Cytobacillus luteolus: one gene and its partner. The protein of the gene in region 2 interacts with the protein of the main gene of each other region in a pairwise test. Links are inferred from orthologs where the notes say so. Each region holds a gene or a part of one and is shown on either strand. Other genes may lie near its edges.

Evidence for each region. Proteins that work in one complex are often made in the same cells at the same time.
Region 1: the proteins of topA (region 2) and J2Z26_RS15845 interact in binary tests that used the Escherichia coli proteins (3 or more experiments, as listed by UniProt). The link is inferred for Cytobacillus luteolus from one-to-one orthologs.

Annotation. Positions count from the first base shown.
Region 1 is NZ_JAGGKM010000005.1:282,862-287,582, forward strand. The notes cover bases 1,937-4,721. They hold J2Z26_RS15845 (YigZ family protein), read right to left. Parts: upstream 3,755-4,721; coding sequence 3,119-3,754; downstream 1,937-3,118. Other genes in these bases: J2Z26_RS15840 (LCP family protein), read right to left, coding at 1,986-3,008; J2Z26_RS15850 (sensor histidine kinase), read left to right, coding at 3,935-4,721. Outside these bases: J2Z26_RS22445 (N-acetylmuramoyl-L-alanine amidase family protein), read right to left, coding at 1-1,850.
Region 2 is NZ_JAGGKM010000002.1:344,436-351,202, forward strand. What follows is about bases 2,070-4,964. They hold topA (type I DNA topoisomerase), read right to left. Parts: upstream 4,608-4,964; coding sequence 2,532-4,607; downstream 2,070-2,531. Other genes in these bases: trmFO (FADH(2)-oxidizing methylenetetrahydrofolate--tRNA-(uracil(54)-C(5))-methyltransferase TrmFO), read right to left, coding at 2,070-2,423; dprA (DNA-processing protein DprA), read right to left, coding at 4,750-4,964. Outside these bases: hslU (HslU--HslV peptidase ATPase subunit), read right to left, coding at 1-303; ATP-dependent protease subunit HslV, read right to left, coding at 319-861; more of trmFO, read right to left, coding at 1,119-2,069; more of dprA, read right to left, coding at 4,965-5,637; sucD (succinate--CoA ligase subunit alpha), read right to left, coding at 5,712-6,614; sucC (ADP-forming succinate--CoA ligase subunit beta), read right to left, coding at 6,633-6,767. UniProt on the Escherichia coli protein: Releases the supercoiling and torsional tension of DNA, which is introduced during the DNA replication and transcription, by transiently cleaving and rejoining one strand of the DNA duplex.

The DNA of each region.
Region 1 (4,721 bases), on a different replicon or contig from region 2:
TTTAATTCATATCTAGTGATACCCGGAATTAGGGTGTTAGGTATATCAATCTGTGTTAGTCCAGCTAGTTCCAACCTGTTATTAGATAACATTTTGTATGGGAAACTGAATCCATTAGGTTTTTTCCAGATTAGATGGCTTTCACCATTTATTAATTCGAAGCTAGGTGATAGTAGTTTCTTAATTGAAGTAGGAGAGGTATCACTTTGTTTCACCCAACCTCGTTTACCATCCTTTGTTTCGACATTTAGCCAGTTTCCATGCTGCCATAGACGGATAAGTTCATCTCCTGCTCTGAACGTTCCTGCAACTGCATAGCTATCTGCAGCGCCCTTTCGAATCGATCCATCGTTAAATGGATAAACATACTTATAATCTTGGACTGAAATAATAGCTTCCCAACTTGGAATCCAACCTATTTTTCCGGAAGGAGTCTTTACTCTAAGCCACCTTTGGTTAGAGGCATTTATAAACTCTTGTAACACCGTTACTTTTGAAAAGTAAGTTAGATTTTCTATGGTACTATATTGTAGAGTTGCTCCCTTGTATAACTTCGCATGGCGTGTACCAATAGCCATTAGACGTTGAACTGGCACAACCTTGTCAGTAACAACAGATTCATGCACCCAAGCTTGGGTATTATCTTCAGATAAAAATTTGTACCAGATCTGGCGATTAGTGTCTATGCTTTGGTCAATTACTTTTAGTGCAGTTCCTTTTCTTAAAGTTGTCAACTTGGACTCTGTTAAGGCAGGTCCTTTTCTTACGTTTGCTACATCCACACTAATATAAAATGTTTTATTTACTATTGCTTTTTGTTGTAGGATTTCTTCCTTAACCCAACCCATTTTCCCTAGGGTGTATTCGACTCGGTACCATAGGACTGAATTAGGATCAATAAAATGATCAACAACTGTCACTTTTTGACCAAGTGTTAGGGTACTTACTGATGCATAGGTATGCGAAGCACCTTTTCTCACTGACTCCGATAATGATGTACTGTACATGATTGTCCCGTTTGGAACTGCTTTCACAGTAGGTTCAGGAATCTTCTCCTGGGCAGGGTTTTCTTCAGTAATTGGAGGGTCAGTAGGTTCAATTGTTTCCTCTTCAGGTACTGATACGTTTTCTGAAAGTGCATTTTTAACAAATGCTGTGCTGTGAACCCAGCCTTTTACTGAACCAAGGTCAACACGATACCATAAATCACCTGAAGCATTTGTAAATTCATCAATAATAGATACCTGTTGATCTTGTTTTAAAAAGGATACAATCGGATATGATGTAGTAGCACCTTTATGAACAGGTGCATTCCCAACCTGTATTTGTTTTTGATTAGTCGTTTGTTGAGTTACTAGATTAGATGCTTCAGTCCACCCCTTAACAGAGCCAAGGTCGATTCGAAGCCATTTTTGACCGGTTGAATTGGTAAACTCATCAATGACAGTAACTTTAGCACCTTGTTTTAAAGTAGAAACTATCGGGTAAGATGTAGTAGCACCTTTTCTTACTAAAGCGTTTGTAACTTGTATTAGTTGTTGATCACTAGAAATAGTTTCCTTTTTTTCGATATTAGAAGATTCAGCCCATCCTTTTATTGAACCAAGATCGAGTCGATACCATCTTTCACCAAAGGCATTGGTGAATTCGTCAATTACTGTTACTTTTTGTCCTGCAGAGATTTCACGTACTTTCGCATAAGCAGTGGTAGCACCTTTATGAACAGTTAGCTTATTGATAGCCTTTAGTTCAATCGGGTAGTTTACTTGTGCATTTGTTTCATTTGCCTGAACAAATAAAGGTAAGAATGTGCTAGTGGCAAGGATTGTCGAAACGAGAAGTTTTTTCACACTTTTCCCTCCATATTTTGTAGAAATTTCTCAATATGTATAATAATATCTGATAATAGGTAATAATCCAATCGGTATAAAGTAATAAGGTAAAAAAAATAACGCTAAGAGAACCTCAGGTAGGTTCTCTTAACGTTATTTAATTGAAACATTTTCATTTTTTTCATCAGTATCTATGCTTGAGCTTGTACTGTCATTTTCAAGTACAGCCTTAAGAGTAGTATTAATATTCTTAATGGACTCTTCTTTTGGAATGAAGTAATAGACGCTATTTATATAATCATCATAACCTTCAAGTTGTAAAGTTTGCACTTCGGTGCTCTTCATTTTGTTATAAAGTTGAACAAATGATAAGATATCTTTCGTTGGTAAGTTTGTTTTAACATTTTCGCCAACATCACGAAGTACATCGTCAACCTTAGTAATTGAACCAACAGATGTCCCTTTATCCACAATTGCTTTAATTACTTGTTTTTGTCTATCGTTACGTCCCATGTCACCACGTGGATCTGATTTTCTCATTCTGACATATGCAAGGGCTTCATTTCCATTTAGTTCCATTTCACCCTCGGTATACGTTTTCCATGCAAGTGAACCTGTTAACTGAGCCTTAAAAGTAAATGGAACGTCGACTGTAATTCCATTTAGAGAATCGACAATGTCTTCAAAACCTTGAAAGTTTGTAGTTACATAGTAATCAATTGGGATATCAAATAGTTCTTGAACAGCCCCTACAGTACTACTAACCCCGCCGTAATATGAGTGAGTTATTTTATCGTTCTTCCCAAGTTCAGGTATATATGTTCGAGTATCACGAGGGATACTCACTAGATATGTTTCTTTTGTTTTTGGATTAATGGTTATCAACATTAAAACATCAGAACGTGGTTTCCCACCCTCCTGATTTTCGAGTCCGATAAGAAGGATTGTAACAGGGTCCTCTTTAAGTTTAATCTTTTCAGTGCGGTGACTTGGGATCTTCTCACGATCTATTTCTTCATATGTTTTATTCGCAATAGAATTTGCTGTGTATAAAATATATGCGGCATATGTGCCGGCAGCAACTAGCATAATAATAAAGGATGTAATGAAGAACTTCTTTGTTTTACTAGTCCTTCTCCTTTTATTCATCCTTCTACGGGTTCTTGAATCTTTCATAAAAGCCCTCGTTTCTTTTTAAGTGGCAATATAGTTAATAGAACAACTTCTAATTTTATCTAAAATTCGACAAACAGTAAATAAGAAAAATTTAGGTTGTTCAAAAAAGATTAATTTACCACTTCTTCTAGGTAGGTAACCTCACCCTCAACTATCTCGCTTTTCCCATTTGTGAGCTCAATCATCCAATCGATAAACTGCTGTTTTTGTCCTTCTTCTACATAGGTTTCTACTTCAACTGAGTCTAAATACTTAATTTCTTTAATTTTAAATACAGACGATCTCAATTCGTTTTCTACTTTACCTAGCCACGTATAATCTATCTTCGTATGAATGACTCTCATTAGTGTACGTTCAACAATACCTGTAGCATTTAACCCCTCTGAGGTCGACTTTCCATACGCACGAATTAATCCACCTGCACCTAATTTTATTCCACCGAAATAGCGAGTTATGACTACAACTGTGTCTTTTAGCTTCTTTTTTTTCAGCACTTCCAAAATAGGAACGCCAGCCGTACCACTAGGTTCACCATCATCATTTGCTTTTTGGATGTGATCATGTTCACCGATAATATAAGCTGAGCAATTATGGTTTGCGTCCCTATGCTTCTTTTTAATTTCTAAAATAAAATTCTGTGCTTCTTCCTCTGTTGTCGCACGATTTATATAAGCAATAAATCTTGATTTTTCAATAATAATTTCATGTTCCCCATAGCCTTTTACTGTATAATAATGTGTAAGCACTGGGTCACCTCCCAAATTTTAGGTACTACCCTTTTAAAATTAAGAAAATTGTCGTATTCTTTTATTATAGAACGACAAATTTTTTACATCAAATAAATTAGTATTAAAGTATCTATATAAAAAATAACAATTTGTCGAAATAGCCTTTTAAAGAAATATTTCTAATCTGGAGGTGGGGACATGTCCACCAAAAAAATTGATAGTAAAATGCTAGATAAAATTTTAGAAAAAATGGTAACAACGGTTAATCATAGTAAGAGTGAAGTCTTTAAAATAGGTGAACAAACGCGTAAACAATATACTTCATTAACTGAAGAGTTGAAGGATATAAAAGATAAGGTCCTCGAAGTGATTCAAGAAGGGGACAAGCTAGAGGTTTATGCTCGATTTGCCAGGAATCGCTTATCTGAAGTAAGTGGTGCATTTAATAAGTTTTCGGAATCTGAAATTCGTGAAGCCTATGAAAAAGCACATAATCTTCAAATGCAACTAACGATTATAAGAGAAAAAGAAAAGCAGCTTCGAGAGCGACGTGATGAGCTTGAACGTAGGTTACTTGGACTACAGGAAACAATCCAAAGAGCAGAGCATCTAGTTGGTCAAATCAGTGTGGTACTAAACTATCTGACAAGTGACATGCGACAAGTTGGTGAGATGCTAGAGGATGCGAAGCAAAAGCAGGACTTTGGCTTTAAAATCATTGAAGCTCAAGAAGAAGAGCGTCGCAGGCTATCGCGTGAAATTCATGATGGTCCAGCCCAAATGCTCGCTAACGTGATGATGAGATCACAATTGATTGATCGAGTGTTCCGTGAAAAAGGTGCTGAAGACGGTTTTAAAGAAATTAAAGACCTTAGAAAAATGGTCCATTCCGCGCTGTATGAGGTTCGACGAATCATTTATGACCTCCGTCCAATGGCACTGGATGATTTAGGTTTAATTCCTACCCTCAAAAAATACCTATCTA
Region 2 (6,767 bases):
GACCATTGATTCTACATCTCGTCCTACATAACCAACCTCTGTAAACTTTGTTGCTTCGACCTTAATAAACGGAGCACCTACTAGTTTTGCTAGCCTTCTTGCGATTTCGGTTTTCCCTACTCCTGTAGGACCAATCATTAAGATATTCTTGGGAACGATTTCATCCCGAAGTTGATCATTTAGTTTGCTACGGCGATAGCGATTTCTTAACGCAACTGCAACAGCCTTTTTAGCATCTCTTTGACCTACTATATATTGATCAAGCATTTCAACAATTTGACGTGGAGTTAGATTATTTTTCATGAATGAAATCCCTCCTTATAGCTCTTCGACAATAATATTTTCGTTCGTATAAACACAAATTTCACCAGCAATCTCTAATGAAGCCTTAGCTATTTCTACCGCAGTCAAATGTTCTCCTGAGTATTTCTTCAGCGCACGACCTGCCGACAATGCATAATTACCCCCTGAACCAATTGCTAGGATCCCATCATCAGGCTCAATCACTTCACCTGTGCCAGATACAAGTAAAAGATCCTTTCTATCCATAACAATTAACATTGCTTCAAGCTTTCTTAATACTTTGTCACTACGCCATTCTTTAGCAAGTTCAACAGCAGCTCTTTGGAGATTACCATTGTATTCTTCTAATTTCCCTTCAAACATCTCAAATAAAGTAAACGCATCTGCGACCGAACCAGCAAATCCAGCTAAAACTTTCCCTTGAAAGATTCTTCGCACTTTACGGGCTGTATGTTTCATTACTACTGCATTACCAAAAGTTACTTGACCGTCACCTGACATTGCACATTGCCCTTTATGATGTATTGCAAAAATCGTTGTTGCGTGAAACGTAGACATTATTCTCGACCTCCTCTAAGAAAAACTGCACCCAAGATTAGGGTTGACATGAAATATGTATTGGTTAGAGCGTTTTCGAAAACCTCATGCTTGTATGATCCTCTTCTTCGACGACAATTGTATATTTTAATCCTTTTTATGAGTTTGTAAAGACTGAAAAGATAAATGTAACGAAACATTCATATTTTCCAATATTTTCACCTCACAAAGGCTACTAAATAGTATCACAATTTAGTAGCCCTTGCAAACAATTTCTCTTATTTTTTTATAAAATTCTGAATTGTTTTTAATGCTCTATCAGCATACTGTTCATAACGCTCTTGTTTATTTTTGATTTTTCGATCAAGATCTGGAAATAAGCCAAAATTCGCATTCATAGGCTGAAAGTTCTTTGAGCTGGTAGAGGTAATATATCTAGCCATACTTCCTATTGCCGTCTCAGGTGGAAAAGTTAATAATTCATTTCCTAAAACATGGTTAGCAGCGTTTATTCCTGCAACTAACCCTGAAGCAGCCGATTCAACATAACCTTCCACACCGGTCATTTGACCCGCAAAGAATAAGTCTTCTCTGTCTTTATATTGGTATGTTGGTTTTAATAAGCTCGGTGAATTGATAAACGTATTTCGATGCATAACTCCGTATCGTACAATTTCTGCATTCTCTAACCCAGGAATCAAACGAATAACTTCTTTTTGTGGGCCCCACTTTAAATGGGTTTGAAATCCTACAATATTATATAATGTACCAGCAGCATCGTCCTGTCTAAGTTGAACAACTGCATATGGTCTCTTCCCTGTTTTAGGGTCCTCTAAACCAACGGGCTTCATCGGGCCAAAAAGTAATGTTTTCTTCCCTCGATTTGCCATTACTTCGACTGGCATACAACCTTCAAAAAAGATTTCCTTCTCAAATTCCTTTAAAGGGACTGTCTCAGCAGTTGTTAATGCTTCATAAAATCGATCAAATTCCTCTTCCGTCATTGGACAATTAAGATATGCGGCTTCTCCCTTATCATACCTAGACTTAAGGTAAACCTTATCCATATCAATACTATCTTTTTCAAGAATGGGTGCAGCTGCATCGTAGAAATATAGATAATCTTCCCCTGTTAGCTCTCTTAATTGATTTGATAACGCCTGGGAAGTCAAAGGCCCTGTTGCAATGATTGTAGTTCCTTTAGGTATCTCAGTAATTTCTTCATTAAATACTGTAACATTTGGATGGTTTTTAACTCTTTCTGTTACATTTCCTGCAAATTCATGACGATCTACAGCCAATGCTCCTCCAGCTGGAACTGCACAAGCATCTGCAGAGCTTATTATTACAGAGTCTAGGTAACGCATTTCTTCTTTCAAAACGCCAACTGCATTTGTTAATGAATTTCCTCGTAAAGAATTACTACAAACTAATTCTGCAAATTTATCTGTATGGTGAGCTGGCGTTTGCTTTACAGGTCTCATTTCATATAAATGAACTTTTACTCCTCTTTTCGCTACTTGCCAGGCTGCTTCGCTACCAGCCAATCCTGCTCCTATTACATTTACAAAAACATCATTCATCTTTTAATTGCCTCCATCTCTAATGCCTTTACTTCTATTATGGTAATCGCGAAAACAGTTATACAACATAAAAGTGGTGAGCACAATTCGAGCCCACCACAGAATTAACTATTTTTGCGTCTCTTCTTTGTAATCACACTCTACACATTGAACCTGTTGTCCTTTTTTGAGCTTTTTCTCTACAAGCATGCTTTCACACTTAGGACACTTTCGAGCAAGCGGTTTATCCCAAGAAAGAAACTCACACTTTGGATACGTGTCGCAGCCATAGAAGATTCTACGTTTTTTACTTTTACGCTCAATAATACTTCCTTCATGACAACTTGGACATGTTACACCTATTTCTTTTACAATGGCCTTCGTATTACGGCAGTCTGGAAAATTCGAACATGCCATAAACTTACCGTAACGTCCCATTTTAAAGACCATCGGGTGATTACATTCTTCGCAATCAACACCTGCTGGCTCATCTTTAATCTCTACTTCTTGCATTTCATTCTCAGCCTTTTCAAGGCGCTTCTCAAACCCGTTATAGAAGGAGTCGATTACATTTACCCATTCAACCTTGCCTTCCTCTACCTCATCTAAACCATTCTCCATCTTCGCTGTAAATTCAACATCTAGTATCTCCGGGAAGAATTCTAGTATTAGCTCTAAAACGATTTCACCTAGTTCTGTAGGAATGAATCGTTTATTATCCAGAGATACATATCCTCGTTTTTGAATGGTATCAAGTGTTGGTGCATAAGTAGAAGGGCGACCAATACCCAATTCTTCAAGCGTTCTAACCAATCGAGCCTCAGTGTATCTAGGAGGTGGTTGAGTGAAATGTTGTTTCGGATCAATATCTTTGGAGATAACTTTGTCCCCTTCCTTTAAATCAGGAAGCATTTTATCTTTTTCCTCTACACTGTCATCGGTTCCTTCAACATATACCTTCATAAAGCCAGGGAATTTAACTTTAGATCCAGTCGCCCTAAAAATGATATCTTGGTTCACAAGATCTACACTCATTGTATCCATTACAGCAGGTGCCATTTGGCTAGCTACAAAACGTTCCCATATTAATTTATAAAGTCTTAGTTGGTCTCTACTTAGATACTCCTTCATACTATTTGGTTCTCTTAGAGTAGAAGTTGGACGAATTGCTTCATGCGCGTCCTGAGTATTCGCACCTTTATTTTCTTTCTTTTTATTATCAGAGAGAAAATCTGAGCCAAAGCTACTTGTAATATAGTCTGCCGCTTCGTTTTGAGCAGTTTCAGAAATACGTGTTGAATCTGTTCTCATATATGTAATTAAACCAACAGTTCCTTCTTTACCCAAGTCAATACCTTCGTATAATTGCTGGGCAAGCATCATGGTCTTTTTAGCCCTGAAATTTAGCTTTCGGGCAGCCTCTTGCTGTAAGGATGAAGTAATAAATGGTGGTGCTGGGTTCCTTTTACGCTCTTTTTTCGTGACCGTTTGAACAGTGAATCCATTACCACTTAACCTGTTTAACACTTTATTCACGTCATCTTCATTTGTTAACTCTAGTTTCGAACCATCCATACCGTAAAACTGACCATCAAAACTTTCCTTACCTTTAACAAAGTCAGCCCTAATTGTCCAATATTCTTCCGGTATGAAGTCTTTAATCTCTTTTTCACGCTCAATGATTAACCTTACTGCAACAGATTGAACTCTTCCTGCACTCAGGCCCTTTTTAACCTTTTTCCATAGCAACGGGCTAATATTGTAGCCAACGAGACGGTCAAGAATCCTACGAGCTTGTTGAGCATCTACTAGATCCATATTTATTGCTCGAGGATGTTTAAAGGATTCTTTAATTGCGTCTTTCGTAATTTCATTAAAAACTACTCGACAATCAGAAGAAATATCTATATTAAGCGTATGAGCTAAATGCCATGCAATTGCCTCACCTTCTCTATCGGGGTCGGCTGCGAGGAAGATTTTTTTTGCTTTCTTTGCAGCTGTCTTTAGCTCTTTCAAAACAGGTCCTTTACCACGAATTGTTATATATTTAGGTTCATAATTATTTGTCGTATCAACTCCCATTTGACTTTTAGGTAAATCACGAACATGTCCCATGGAAGCTTTCACTTTATATTTTTTACCTAGATATCGTTCAATTGTTTTTGCTTTTGCTGGTGATTCAACTATGACTAAGTAGTCAGACATAAAACATTTCCTCCTTAAGAGGGTAATAGAAATCTTCATTATTATTGAATATTTATTGATAGTTTGTCAAACAGTTATACATAAAAATGAATATTTAAATTTTATAAACCCTATTTTTCATTTTAGCTATTTAGGAATTTGTTTAAACATAATACTCTTCTTCTAATTCTTCAAGGATGTCTATATGTGATAGTACTAACTTGGCACCTTGTTGGATTAGTTTATTCGTGCCTGTACTTTTATTACTGAGAATGGAACCTGGAACGGCAAAAACTTCTCTACCTTGTTGTAGGGCTTGGTCTGCAGTAATTAATGAACCACTCCTGTCTTTGGCTTCTACAACAATTGTCCCTTTTGACATACCACTTATAATACGGTTTCGCATTGGAAAATGCCAACGCTGGGGTTTTGTATTTGGTGGATATTCTGACAGTATAAGATGTTCTTGTATAATCATATCTACCAGTTTCAAGTTGCTTTTTGGATAGATATAATTAAAGCCACTTCCTATAATAGCAATTGTTCTTCCCCCGTTATTAATAGCAAGTTGATGTGCCTTCGTATCAATACCTTCTGCCATACCACTTATAATACACCATTGTTTTTCAATCAATGGGATGATCAACTTTTCCATACAGTAATATCCGTAGGCTGTAGGTAATCTAGTTCCGACCACACTTAGTTGCTTTTTCTCATGAAGAAGAGCTAGATCACCTTTCGCATACAACACCCAAGGCGGATCAAAGATTTGCTTAAGTTGGTCTGGATAATCTTGATCAAAAATGGTAATTAAATGAATATTTTGTTCATTATATTGTTTTAGCATACTTTGGATTTCAATAGAATGCAAATCTTTTAGGAAAATTTGTGCAGTGGATTTGGAGAGAGTAAGAAGAGATTCTACAGTTTTGTGGGAAAACGAATAGATAGAGTCTAATGACGGGTCATATTTTAGAAGAGCTACAATTCCTTTCCAACTAACACCTCTACAATGGTGTAAATGGATTAATCGATCCCTAACGTTTTTCATTCACATACCTCCTAATTTTTAAAAAGTTAAATACAAATAGCCCCCCTTTAAGGGAGCTATTTGCTTATAAAGCATTAATGAGTTTTACATTTTTCATATAGTCCTTGTTCTTTAAGAACAGAGATTAATGTTTCTCCCATTACTGATGGAGTTTCAGCAACTTTAATGCCACACTCATTCATTGTTTTAATTTTTTCTTCTGCAGTACCTTTACCACCTGAGATGATTGCTCCAGCATGGCCCATACGCTTTCCTGGAGGTGCAGTTTGACCACCGATAAAGCCAACAACAGGTTTAGTCATGTTTGCTTTAACCCACTCAGCTGCCTCTTCTTCAGCAGTACCACCGATTTCACCAATCATAATAACTGCATACGTATCTTCATCTTCGTTAAATGCTTTAAGCACATCGATGAAATCTGTACCATTAACTGGATCTCCACCAATACCAACTGCAGTTGATTGCCCAATACCTTCTTGAGTTAATTGGTGTACAGCCTCATAAGTTAACGTTCCAGAACGAGAAACAACACCTACATGTCCTTTTGTATGAATGTAACCTGGCATAATCCCAATTTTACACTCATCTGGAGTGATAACTCCAGGACAGTTAGGACCCACTAAGCGAGTCTTTTTCCCTTCCATATAACGCTTAACTTTAACCATATCTAATACTGGAATATGTTCAGTTATACATATAACTAGGTCTAATTCCGCATCAACAGCTTCCATAATTGCATCAGCAGCAAATGGTGCTGGAACATAAATAACAGATGCATTTGCTCCTGTAGCATTTACAGCGTCAGTCACTGTATTGAATACAGGAACTCCTTCTACTTCTGTACCACCTTTACCAGGTGTTACTCCACCTACGATATTTGTACCGTATTCAAGCATTTGCTTCGTATGGAATAAAGCTGTAGAACCAGTAATACCTTGTACTAGTACTTTTGTATTTTTATTAATAAATACGCTCATGAATTGTCCCCTGCCTTTCTATCCTACAAGTGATACGATTTTTTGTGCGCCATCTGCCATAGATTCAGCAGCAGTAATATTAAGACCTGACTCTTGTAAAATCTTCTTACCTAAGTCAACATTTGTACCTTCTAAACGAACTACAAGTGGAAT